3 regions of the Massilia sp. BHUDP2 genome follow, and region 3 is predicted to be linked to each of the others. Evidence: predicted binding sites of a transcription regulator. Region 3 holds the regulator's gene; each other region holds the start of a gene.
The links. The regulator LexA, encoded in region 3, represses DNA repair genes until DNA is damaged. The targets are predictions, from matches to a motif close to ACTGTATNNNNATACAGT.

Region 1 (4,201 bases), on a different contig from region 3:
TACACGCATCCACCGGAACGTACCCGTCTCGTGGTAGTGGCGTTTAGCGACGACTGGATGCAGATTTGCCATCCCAGTGAGAGTCGCAGTGTCGACGCCAGCGAAGGTCGCGCGCGCCTTCGCCACGGCTTGATCGATATCGAAGTCGCTGCCTTCGAACACCGTCCACGACGAGATGTGCTTTCTAAATACCGCAACCCGCCAATGGCTCAGCTTTTCAAGTGCTGCGAGTACTTTTTTCTCGGGCGTGCCTGGGATAGCGGTGCGCAGTACATCATCGGTTGCTAACAAACCGGACGTGCCACGGAAGATATCGACCAAAGCGAGCACCTTAGCCAGCGCCAGCTCAACAGCGTCGGCCCCCTTCGCCTCAGCGCGCTCAACCGACTCCACGGCCTGCGCCCAGCGATGGCCATCCGGCGACGCTAAAATTGCTTGCTCGAGATTGGCTCGCAGATAATCCCAATATCGATCCGGCCCGTAGGCAGCCTGCCCATCCCAGGCCTGCAGGAAATCTTGGAAACCATGTGGTTCAAGCGAGGACAGGAAGCCGAATACACTGCGCTCATTTTGGCCAAATTGGCGACGAGATGCGGGGCCGAGCAGAGCAGCCGTAATCGGATGCAGCGGCCAACATTGGTCGAGCAGCTCCGCCATGCTCTCACCAACACTGGGGCGGCGATTCGCAATCGCTGCCCCGATGGTGCGAGCGGTATCAACGCTCTGTGGATGCTTGATGTCGCACTCGATTGCGTTACCGATCAGCTGGACCACCTCGTCACCGGTGGCAACGAACGAAATGTCCCCGTACCGCCCCTGGATTTTCGCCCACTCCTCGCGCGCTTCAATGCCCAAACGCGAAGCGTACTGACGGAACGACTGGTGCAATAAGCCGACAATGACGAGCTTGCCTTTGCAGTGCCCCGCCTTCTCTGCGAGGTCCTGGAAGAAATGGATGTCCTCGCCACCGACTGCGGCCGCTTCCAAGAATTTGCCCATCTCATCCACGAGCAGGAGCACGCCATCAAAACGCGCTCCTTCAGCGATAGCCACGAGGTCCGTCGTCACTTGGCTCGCATCGTGGGCCTTGGAACGAGGAAGTGCCTTGTCCAAGCCTTTCGCGACCTCAACGGCAATGCTGCCGCGTTTACCGACGACGGGAAGAACGAGCCATCCTTTAGACGAGACTGGAAAAGCCTTTGCAAATCCCTGTACTTTATTGGCGAGAATGTCGGTAGCGCGTGCACATACCTCACTATCGGTCGATAACGCAGATGCTAGGACCACGGCTAAGGACGACTTACCGCTGCCGTACGGTCCAGTCCAGGTGAACGCGCGATCTTTAGAACCATTGACCTGCCGGCACATAATCGACAGCGCGTTACAAGCGGTGTCGGTCAACACATAACCGTCGAGGGCCTCCGCACGTCCAATATCCGCATCGATGCGGACAGAGCGGCGATAATGACGGGCGATCTGCACCGCTTGGCCCATTTGTATTTCCGCCGCCTTATTCATACGACTTCTCCATCATGGCCCGCTTGAAATTGCCGACATCGAGTTCGCCGCGGTAGATCTGACGCAGTCCCGAAGTATCAGACCACTTCAACTTACCCTCAGTCAGACTCGACAGTGCAAAAAGGCGTTCTGCGGTCGACTCTTCATCTAATTTAAACACCCTTCCAGGTGACCCCAGTCCATAAGCAATGGACTCAAAGGTCAACGAGGTTTCGCCGGGGTGATAGCGATCCCAAAAATCCACGAGAGCCCAGGCGAAGAATGCATCGGTGAGCGACGATTTCGGACCGCGGCGGAACGAATACACGCCTTTACGCTCTTCTTGGATGAGACCGAGTTCTGCCAGCATTGGCTCGGCTGCCTCTTCGACGGAACTCGATGCAGAACGCGGCGCATAACCGCGTACGCAGGTTTCAAGGTCGCGAGCGAGCGTTGCTTGGGAAAGCTTTTTTCCAGCCGAGATCGACTGCGCGAACTTTGCCAACGACGGCATCACCTCGTCGCGCGTAAACGTCTGTGCATTTAAGACGTTAAACAGCCAAAACCAAGTGGTAGAACGCGTGCCGCGCCCTGCCAAACACCAATGGGCAAACCACGCCGTGGTCGGATATTGCGAATAAGGGTCATAGCCGCCATCAACGTAGATTTTCCGAGCCACATCGTTGATGATGAAGTTTTTCTTCGAAGCATCTTCGCGCATAATTTCGCATGCGAGTGCCCAATGTTTGATTGACGACACCATGTTTCGACCGACGCCAAACGTCGCAATGGCGTTGTCATCGGAAAAAGTTTCCTTGGAGACAACCCAACGGGTGTCAGCACGGTCAAAAGCCTTTTTCAGCCACATCTGCCGAAGAGGAAAGGTCTCGTGCCCGGAAAAATGGGCTTCAATTTGCGGTTCGTTATATGCCATGGTTCGGATCATTCAACTGGAGACGCTCTCCAGTTGCTCACTGTGCGGACTGGTGACAACCACCAGTCGCGTTGTCTAGATTGTAGCTCGTCCGTAGCTACCTGTGTTTATTTACAGTCAATTTGGGTGACCGCGGGGTTGTAGAGTCGACGGACAGTAGGAATCCATAGCTGAGGTGGCCTAGCTTGGAATGCCTACAACGTTGCTTTGCCTCATCATATTGTACGATAGTCATCCCGCCGTGTGGGAGCAGCTTATCGCCTACTTGCCTCTCAATACTTGTGTTTCAGAGATTTCTTCCACCAGCGACGTTGCAAAGTCACAACCAATGCCCACGAATGTCACCATACCAATATTGGTAAATTTTAATCTTTGTGAAATAGCTATCGTATGCGAGGCATACTACGCTGATAAACCCGCAAATTTGACGCTCAATAAAATAGCTCCGGCAATTGGAAACGTCTAGACGTCCTTTTGTCCAGAATTTGAATTGGCCCAAGTGGCCCTAGTTCAAATGGCAAAATACTTTTCTCAAGTAAGTAGACACATTCACGTTTTTGTAGACCAGCCCGTGCCAGTCTAGCGAGCCAACGTTCGGCATCACAGATTGCGTGAAATGAGCGACTAAAAGCCGTTGCGTCATTGGGCGCCGTAACAGCCACTACGACTTTCCCCCCACTACTTGATATCTCTGCCTTAAACATCCTTCCACTCATCGCATCTCCATTCGGATTCCCTATTTTTTTATCGCATCCCAACAGCGTACGTACGATTGTCAAATAAAAATATGTGAGGCCGCATACGCCGCAAATCTATCCAAAAATCACCGACTTAAATTTGATTACGTACTCGATCACTAACCGTCTAAACGCCATATACCCCATCTCAAAGTATTTGTTGCATTTTGTTCAATCGGTAAAAAAATTGGGCAATCGGGCTTTCAGTCTGTTAATGATTTATCGTAATATTGCTAATTGTAAAGGATTGAGTCACACGGGAACGACATCCGCACCTCGGTAAGCAGCGGTGCCGTCTTGACATCTCCCACGCCTCAAAAAAATTGCTGTTTTAACAATCAAGGTTCTTATCAGATGAAGAGGGCGTTTGGGAATGGGGTCGATCGCGACAGCCTCCCCTCCATTGATCAGCTTACAAGCGGGCGGATCAATAGCTTGCACCGTAATCGCCTCTTTCGCGCTGATGGGCAGTGTGCCCTCGCCTCATCGCCGACGAGCAAATCAACATTGCTTGCACGCTGCCCTACCCCGCCGCGTCGGCTTCCTGCACAACAATGCGCGACTAAATGCACTCACTCATCAGCAACAACAGCTCAGCGATTTGTTCAGCGCGTCATGCCAGTAACGAATCATTCCGACGAAGCACGTGAGACATATGCGTTTGCGAACGTCGCGGCGGTCCGACGCAGCAACAGTTCTCTTCTTAAACCTTTAAAAACGTTGTTCCTAAACTCATCCATGCCCAGCCCAATGCAAGCGGTTTCGCTAGCACGCGGCGCCAATGAGCGGTAACGGAGCCATCCTCGTGATCCAAGATTTCAGCCACTGTCAGCACGACACCGAGCGGAAAGTGTTCGAGTTCCTCGAGCACGCTTTGCCGAAGACGACTGACATTGTTATTTACCCCAATATCGAGCTGTACGATACGTCAAAAGCTTCGTATGTCGAGTGCGACGCAATCGTCGTCACCAGGTCGTTTATCGCGGTTGTCGAGCTTAAGGACTGGTTTGGCGCGATCACCGTGCAAGAACCA
Region 2 (4,201 bases), 980 kb from region 3:
GGCATAAAAACCAATGCCGCTTACGCGGCGGTTAGTGGTGCAGCCAGTGTGCTTCATGCACGTTGCCGTAGCTTCTACGACAACAACCGCTCATGCGGCGCTGCTTAAACCGTGAAAGTTTAGCACACGGCGTTGGCGGTTGCACTGCAACAGCGGCCTTTTTGCTGCACTGCAGGCAAGATCGGACGGGTTTCTTGCTGAGCCGTCAATATTGCTTTGGCTGGACGGGTCTGTCGGGTTGGCAAGACCAATCTCGACAGCGGCACGCCGCAGTCGCTCCGTAAACGCACAGCGCCAGCGTGCAGCGCCATCGTCCGTTGAGGAATATGCCTGGGCATATCGGGGATGACGCTCCACGCTGGCGCCGGAGCCATGCTTCTCTATATAGGGAGCGCAAGAATCGAAGGGTGATACATCAGGCCTGCGGCCACGCCTGGCATATCGTCAGAGCAAGCCTGGGGCCAGGCCGGCTCGTCAGGGCAACAGGCTCGAACTCCAGCCTGTTTACAGCTCGTCGTCGTCGGGAGCGCCCTGCATTGCGATCCGTGCAGCGCGTTGGGAGAAACCACGCTGCAGCATGAAACGCATCTGCTTGGCACGCTCAGCCGCATCGGCGGCGACGGTGCCGAACTTGCGCCGCCAGACTTCGGCGGCGCGTGCGGTTTCGCTGTCGGCGAGCGCGGCCTTGATCTCATCCAGCGCTTCACCGTTGACGCCGTGGCTTTGCAGCTCGGCCATCACGCGGCTATTGCCGAAGCGGCTTGCCTTCCTGTGGATCAGGGATTCGGCAAAACGCTCCTGCGACAGCCAATTGTTCTTCTCAAGGAAATCCAGGAGGGCTTCCACGTCATCGCCCTCCTCGGCATAACGGGCCAGCTTGCGCCCCAGCTCGAGCCGGCTGTGCTCGCGCATCGACAAGTAGCGAAGCGCGCGCGCTTTCAAGCTCAGCTGGGGTGCAGGCATAGGCACTCTACAAGCCCGGCGATTACTCGCCGACTGCCTTCAGCTTGTCCTTGCCGCTGTCTTCGACAGCAGCCAGGACCGGCGGCAGCTCGCGCACGCCCAGCGCAGCACGGACCTTGTTCTCGATTTCGCGTGCCAGTGCCGGACGCTCTTTCAGGAACTGACGGGCGTTGTCCTTGCCCTGGCCGATGCGTTCACCGTTATAGCTGTACCACGAACCCGACTTCTCGACGATCTTGTTGTCGGCGCCCAGATCCAGGATTTCGCCTTCGCGCGAGGTGCCTTCTCCGTACAGGATGTCGAAGTGGGCTTCCTTGAACGGCGGCGCGATCTTGTTCTTGACGACCTTGACCTTGGTTTCGTTACCGATCACTTCGTCGCCCGACTTGATCGAGCCGGTACGGCGGATGTCCATGCGCACCGAGGCGTAGAACTTCAGCGCGTTACCGCCGGTGGTGGTTTCCGGGCTGCCGAACATCACGCCGATCTTCATACGGATCTGGTTGATGAAGATGACCAGGGTATTGGTACGGTTGATCGAGCCGGTCAGCTTGCGCAGCGCCTGCGACATCAGTCGCGCCTGCAGGCCCGGCAGCGAGTCGCCCATGTCGCCTTCGATTTCGGCGCGCGGGGTCAGTGCCGCCACCGAGTCGATGACCACGAGGTCGACCGAGCCCGAACGCACCAGCGCGTCGGTGATTTCGAGGGCTTGCTCGCCGGTGTCCGGCTGCGAGATCAGCAGGTCGCCCAGGTTGATGCCCAGTTTTTGCGCATAGGTCACGTCAAGCGCGTGCTCGGCGTCGATGAAGGCGCAGGTGCCGCCCAGTTTCTGCATCTGGGCGATGGTCTGCAGCGTCAGGGTGGTTTTACCCGACGATTCCGGACCGTAGATCTCGACGATACGGCCGCGCGGCAGGCCACCGACGCCCAGCGCGATGTCCAGGCCCAGCGAGCCGGTAGAAACAGTCTGGACTTCCTCGACCGGTGCGCTGGTGTCCATGCGCATGACCGAGCCCTTGCCGAACTGCTTTTCAATTTGCGCCAGGGCGGCGGCCAGCGCCTTGCCCTTTTCAGCGGCGTTTACTGCGGTTTTTTTGTCGTCCATGGTGTACTTTCAGCTGTGGAGTAGGCAAGGTAGGGGCGCTACCACGCAAATCAAGGTCACTACTGTATAAAAACTCAGTGGTTTGAACAAGCGGAATCAAGCCACTACTGTATATAAATCCAGTGGTTTAGGCAAGCGAAAAAAGTCGCGGTGTTGCTGTCTGTAAGACTCGCATTGTTGCGATAAATCAAACACAATAGGGCCTGTCAAAGGTCTAACGAAATACCGAAGGTGGTCCCATGCGAATTCTGCTCGCCGAAGATGATAGCGTACTTGCCGATGGGCTAACACGTTCCCTGCGCCAGTCCGGCTATGCCATCGATTGCGTCAAGAACGGCCAGGATGCCGATACGGCCCTGTCCACCCAGGAGTTCGACCTCCTGATCCTCGACCTTGGCCTGCCCAAGCTGTCCGGCCTGGAAGTGCTGCGCCGCCTGCGCGCGCGTTCCTCGCTGCTGCCGGTACTGATCCTCACCGCCGCCGACTCGGTCGAGCAGCGCGTCGAGGGCCTCGACCTCGGCGCCGACGACTACATGGCCAAGCCTTTCGCCCTGTCCGAGCTGGAGGCGCGGGTGCGCGCCCTCACCCGCCGCGGCGCCGGCGGCGGCCCGGCCGTGGTCCGCCACGGCCCGCTGGTGTACGACCAGGTCGGCCGCAGCGCCTACATCAACGACCAGATGCTCGACCTGTCGGCGCGCGAGCTCGGCCTGCTGGAAGTGCTGCTGGCGCGCACCGGGCGCCTGGTCTCGAAGGAGCAGCTGGTCGACCACCTGTGCGAATGGGGCGAGGAAGTCTCGAACAACGCCATCGAGGTCTACGTGCACCGCCTGCGCAAGAAAATCGAGGTCGGCGGCGTGCGCATCGCCACCGTGCGCGGCCTCGGCTACTGCCTCGAAAAATACTCCGACGTCCCGCGCGCGACGGCTCCAGAGAACAAGTGAACGAGCGCGACGCCGGGCTTGCCGACACGCCTCCGGGCGCGGGGCAGGACGCGTCCCTGCCCGCCGAGCGCCGGCCTTGGGTCCCGCCCAATCCCGAGCCCGACGAGAACATCCGCCATTCGCTGTTCGGCGAGATCCTCGACTGGATGCTGGCCCCGCTGCTGCTGCTGTGGCCGATGAGCATCGCGATTACCTACCTGGTGGCCAAGTCGATCGCCAACCAGCCTTTCGACGACGCGCTGGAAGACCGCGTCACCGTGCTGTCGCAGCAGATCCGCACGGTGGCCGGCCGGCCCGAGGTGCAGCTGCCCGGCAGCGCGACCGACGTGCTGCGCGCCGACGACGTCGACAGCGTCTACTTCCAGATCAGCGGGCCGGACGGCGCCCACCTCGACGGCGACCGCGACCTGCCGCGCCCGCGCAAGGGCATGCTCGAGGAAGGCGCCCACGGCGGCGCCGTGCTCTTCCGCAATGACAACATCCACGGCACGCCGGTACGCGTCGCCTATTCCTGGGTCAACCTCGATCCGCTGCGCGCGCGTCCAACGGGCACGCCCCCCAGCCTGGCCCTGGTGCAGGTCGCAGAAACCCTCGACAAGCGCGCCCACCTGGCCAACGAGATCATCAAGGGCGTGATCCTGCCCCAGTTCATCATCCTGCCGGTGATCCTGGCGCTGGTCTGGTTCGCGCTGTCGCGCGGCCTGTCCCCGCTGGCCGAGCTGCAGGAGCGCATCCGCGCGCGCCCGCAGGACGACCTGTCGCCGATCGACCCGCGCCAGGTGCCGGAAGAGATCTCGCCGCTGGTCGGCTCCTTCAACGACATGCTCGAGCGCCTGGCCCAGACCGTCGAGATGCAGAAGCGCTTCATCGCCGACGCCGCGCACCAGATGAAGACCCCGCTGGCCGGCATGCGCATGCAGTCGGAGCTGGCGCTGCGCCAGGTCGACCCGGGCGAGATCCACCGCTCGCTCGAGCAGCTGGCCAAGAGCTCGGAATCGGCCACGCGCCTGGTCAACCAGCTGCTGGCCCTGGCCCGCGCCGAGAACCAGCCGCATGCCGGCCTCGCTTTCGAGGAAATCGACCTGGCCCAGCTGGCCCGCGCCACCGTGCAGGACTGGGTGCAGGCCTCGTTCGCGCATGGCATCGACCTCGGCTACGAATCGCCCGATGCGCCTGCGCACGAAACCCTGCA
Region 3 (4,201 bases):
GCACGATCTGTTTCGCGACCGGCATGGGCGCCATCGGCGCGCTGTTCCAGGGCCTGCTGAGGGCGGGCGACCACATCGTCTCGTCGTCCTTCCTGTTCGGGAATACCAACAGCCTGTGGCAGACGGTGGCAGCCCAGGGCGTGGCGGTGGACTTCGTCGATGCCACCGAGGTCGCCAACGTGGAAGCGGTGCTCCGGCCCGATACCCGCATGGTGTTCGTCGAGACCATCGCCAACCCGCGCACCCAGGTGGCGGACCTGGCGCGCATCGGCCAGCTGTGCCGCGAGCGCGGCATCCTGTACGTGGTCGACAACACCATGACCACGCCCTGGCTGTTCCGCCCGAAGGCGGTGGGGGCGGGTCTGGTGGTCAATTCGCTGACCAAGTCGATCGGCGGCCACGGCATCGCGCTGGGCGGCGCCCTGACCGATACCGGCCTGTTCGACTGGAGCGCCTACCCGCACATCGCGGCCAACTTCCGCAAGCAGCCGCTAGCTGCCCAGGGCCTGGCCCAGCTGCGCGCCAAGGCCCTGCGCGACTTCGGCGCGGCCCTCGGGCCCGAAGCGGCGCACCACATCGCGGTGGGCGCCGAGACGCTGGCGCTGCGCATGGAACGCACCAGCGCGAATGCGCTGGCGCTGGCGCAGATGCTGGAGCTTGATGAGCGCGTGGCGGCCGTCCACTACCCGGGACTGGCCTCGCATCCGCAGAACGGCATCACGAAAGAGCTGTTCCACGCCGGCGGCTCGCTGATGAGCTTCGAGCTGGTTGATAGTATCGACCCCTTCGACTACCTGAACCGCCTGAAGCTCGGTATCCCGGCCAGCAACCTGGGCGATACCCGCACCCTGGTGATCCCGGTGGCGCACACGATCTTCTTCGAGATGGGCGCGGAGCGGCGCGCCAGCATGGGCATCGCCGAGTCCCTGATCCGCGTCTCGGTGGGCATCGAGGATACCGAGGACCTGCTGGCGGACTTCCGCCAGGCGCTCGACGCGTGAGCGAAACGGCAGCCGAGGCTGCCGTTTTTGTTTCAGCGGTTGAGCCCGGCGCCGGATTGCCGCTATCATGGGATTTCTTTTCATCACACCGATCCGCCCATGAAGACCACGCTGTTCCTTGCATCCCTGCTGCTGTGCGGCGCCGCCTTTGCCGGCGAGCTGGAAGACGCCAATGCCCTGTTCGAGAAGAAGGACTACGCGGGCGCGATGAAGATCTACACCAAGCTGGCCAATGCCGGTAATCCGGCCGCGCAGCAGGCGCTGGGCCAGATGTATTTCTATGGCGAAGCAGGGGAGGTCGACGAAGCCAGGGCCGTCGATCTGTTCAAGAAGTCCGCCGCCAAGGGCAACAAGGTCGCGATCGCCTCGCTCGAACTGATCGAGCAGCGCGTCAAGCGCCGCAAGGACATCGATTACTGGATCAAGGGCTACGACGGCGAAGACCTGAAGTCGGGCGAGTTCCGCTGCACCGCGCCGCGCATTCCCGCGATGTCGAAGGTCAATGCCGACATCGACCGCATCAGCGCGGCCGTGCAGACGTGGCAGGAGTGCTACAACAAGTACGTCACCAACCTGAACGCGTCGCTGCCGCTGACCAAGCGCGTCCCGAGCGACATCCAGAAGCTGATGAACAAGGAGGAGATGGAGAAATCGAATGCCTACCTGGCCCAGCTGCAGGAAAACCTGACCGAGGAAGCGAAGGTGGGTTCGAAGCTGGTGCTGGCGGACTACGCCGCATGGCGCTCGGCGACCGATGCCTATGTGACCGAGCACAACCAGATGGTGAAATCCGCCAAGAAGGATTCCCACTGGGCGGACAAGAAGATTCAATAAGCCGCCGGGCAAGCCGGCGGCTTGGTGGGCGCAGGCTTAGTGCCAGCTGCGCATCAGGCCGACGGCCAGGCCTTCCAAAGCGAACTCGTCTTCCGGGTTCACCTGGATCACCTTGAAGTCCGGATTCTCCGGCAGCAGTTCGACCAGGTTGCCGGTCTTGCGGTAGCGCTTGACCGTGACTTCTTCGCCGAGGCGGGCCACCACGATCTGGCCGTTCTTGGCACTGTCGATCTTCTTGACGGCCAGGAAGTCGCCGTCGCAGATGCCGGCATCGCGCATCGACCAGCCCTTGACCTTCAGCAGGAAGTCGGGGCGCGCCGAGAACATGGCGGCATCGACGGAGTAGGTGGCTTCGACGTGTTCCTGGGCCAGGATCGGCGAACCGGCGGCCACGCGGCCGACCAGCGGCAGCGACATCATGAGGGCCGCAGGCACCATCGGGACCTGTTCGACGGAGGCGCCGACCAGGCGGATGCCGCGCGAGGTGCCCGGGGAAATCTCGATGGCGCCCTTGCGCGCCAGGGCCTGCAGGTGTTCTTCGGCCGCATTGGCCGATTTGAAACCCAGCTCGGCCGCGATTTCGGCGCGGGTCGGCGGGAAGCCGGTGTTTTCGATCGCTTCCTTGATCAGGTTAAGGATCTGTTCTTGCCTTGCAGTGAGCTTGAGCATGGGTGTTTTACGGCATTAGTTGTAAGAGCAGACTGTATTTTTGTACAGTATTCTGATATGCGCAAGGGCAAACACAGGAAAACTGTAAAAAATTTGTGCAGTGCGTCCGCATTCGTGGCGCCGATGCCCGCTTTTCGCCGCCATCGGCCGGGCTGGGCCATGCCATGGGTTCCCATTCACCGGTTTTTCAGGCTATAATCGAAGGCTTTCCCTTCCCACACTCGTCTTGACGCCGAGGTGGGCATTTGTTTAAACGTCCTCAAGGAGTGTTGCATGCGTCATTATGAAATCGTTTTTATCGTCCACCCGGACCAGAGCGAACAAGTTCCGGCGATGATCGAGCGTTACAAGACCACGGTGACCAGCCGCGGCGGTAACATCCATCGCGTGGAAGACTGGGGCCGTCGCCAGATGGCTTACCAGATCCAGAAGCTGCCGAAGGCTCACTACATCTGCATGAACATCGAGTGCGACAACGAGACCCTGGTCGAGCTGGAAACCGCATTCAAGTTCAACGATGCCGTCCTGCGTCACCTGACCGTCAAGATGAAGAAGGCCGAAACCGCACCGTCGCCGATGATGAAGTCGGTCCAGCGCGAAGACGCAGCCAAGAGCCACCGCGCAGAAGCAGCAGCCGCTGCTCCGGCCGCCGCTGCCTAAGTTTTTTCTCGGGAATTCGTAGAACGCAGTGAACCGGTTCCAGCTCATCGCGACCATCGCGGAGCGAGACGTACTGCGTTTCACCCCGGCCGGCGTCCCCATCGTGGGTGCGATCCTGATGCACGATTCGCAGCAGGTCGAGGCCGGAGTGGCAAGGCAGGTCGCGTTTGAAATCCCTGCGCTCGGCGCGGGCGAGATTTCAGGCAGGCTGGAAAGCGCCGAACTCGGCGCCGCCTACCGCTTCGAAGGATTCCTCGCAAGGAAAAACCGCAACAGCAAAGCCTTGGTGTTTCACATCATTGATTTCAGTGCCGCGTAACAGTACTCGGCCTATTTAGATTACAGATACAGGAGCCTCAACATGGCATTCGGTAAAAAGTTCGACAAAAACAAAGCTAAAGAAAAAATGAAGCGCAAGCAGCAGAACCCGCTGTTCAAGCGCAAGAAGTTCTGCCGCTTCACCGCCGCAGGCGTGGAACAGGTGGACTACAAGGACGTCGACACCCTGAAGGACTTCGTCCAGGAAAACGGCAAGATCATGCCGGCACGTCTGACCGGTACCAAGGCGCACTACCAGCGCCAGGTCGACACCGCCATCAAGCGCGCACGCTACCTCGCGCTGCTGCCGTACACCGACCTGCACAACGCTTAAATCGCGGCACGTCAGCTAGATATCCTGGAGAAAAAATATGCAAGTTATTCTGCTCGAAAAAGTCGTCAACGTCGGTAACCTGGGCGACGTCGTCAAAGTCAAGGACGGTTACGCACGTAACTTCCTGATCCCGCAAAAAATGGCACGCCGCGCTACCCAGGCCGCCGTGGCCGAGTTCGAAACCAAGCGCGCCGAACTGGAAAAAGCAGCAGCTGAGAAGCTGTCGGCTGCCCAGGCGCAAGGCGACAAGCTGAGCGGCATGACCGTCACCATCGCCCAGAAGGCGGGCGTGGACGGCCGTCTGTTCGGTTCGGTCACCAACTTCGACATCGCCGAAGCCCTGAGCAAGCAAGGTTTCCCGGTCGAGAAGTCGCAGGTTCGCATG

Region 1: the regulator LexA is predicted to act here: its motif matches at 2,532-2,549, upstream of ACK6C6_RS17920 (DUF4007 family protein).
Region 2: the regulator LexA is predicted to act here: its motif matches at 2,175-2,192, upstream of recA (recombinase RecA).

Annotation. Positions count from the first base shown of each region.
Region 1 is NZ_JBJUVW010000003.1:254,536-258,736, forward strand. It holds gene ACK6C6_RS17915 (ATP-binding protein) at 1-1,518, opposite strand, end outside; gene ACK6C6_RS17920 (DUF4007 family protein) at 1,511-2,431, opposite strand; gene ACK6C6_RS17925 (protein kinase domain-containing protein) at 3,950-4,201, shown strand, end outside.
Region 2 is NZ_JBJUVW010000001.1:167,898-172,098, reverse strand. It holds gene ACK6C6_RS00780 (DUF2889 domain-containing protein) at 1-5, opposite strand, end outside; gene recX (recombination regulator RecX) at 505-963, opposite strand; gene recA (recombinase RecA) at 986-2,068, opposite strand; gene ACK6C6_RS00765 (response regulator) at 2,308-3,009, shown strand; gene ACK6C6_RS00760 (sensor histidine kinase) at 3,006-4,201, shown strand, end outside.
Region 3 is NZ_JBJUVW010000001.1:1,143,900-1,148,100, forward strand. It holds gene ACK6C6_RS05030 (cystathionine gamma-synthase family protein) at 1-1,001, shown strand, start outside; gene ACK6C6_RS05035 (tetratricopeptide repeat protein) at 1,101-1,835, shown strand; gene lexA (transcriptional repressor LexA) at 1,872-2,504, opposite strand; gene rpsF (30S ribosomal protein S6) at 2,778-3,164, shown strand; gene priB (primosomal replication protein N) at 3,193-3,483, shown strand; gene rpsR (30S ribosomal protein S18) at 3,526-3,816, shown strand; gene rplI (50S ribosomal protein L9) at 3,854-4,201, shown strand, end outside.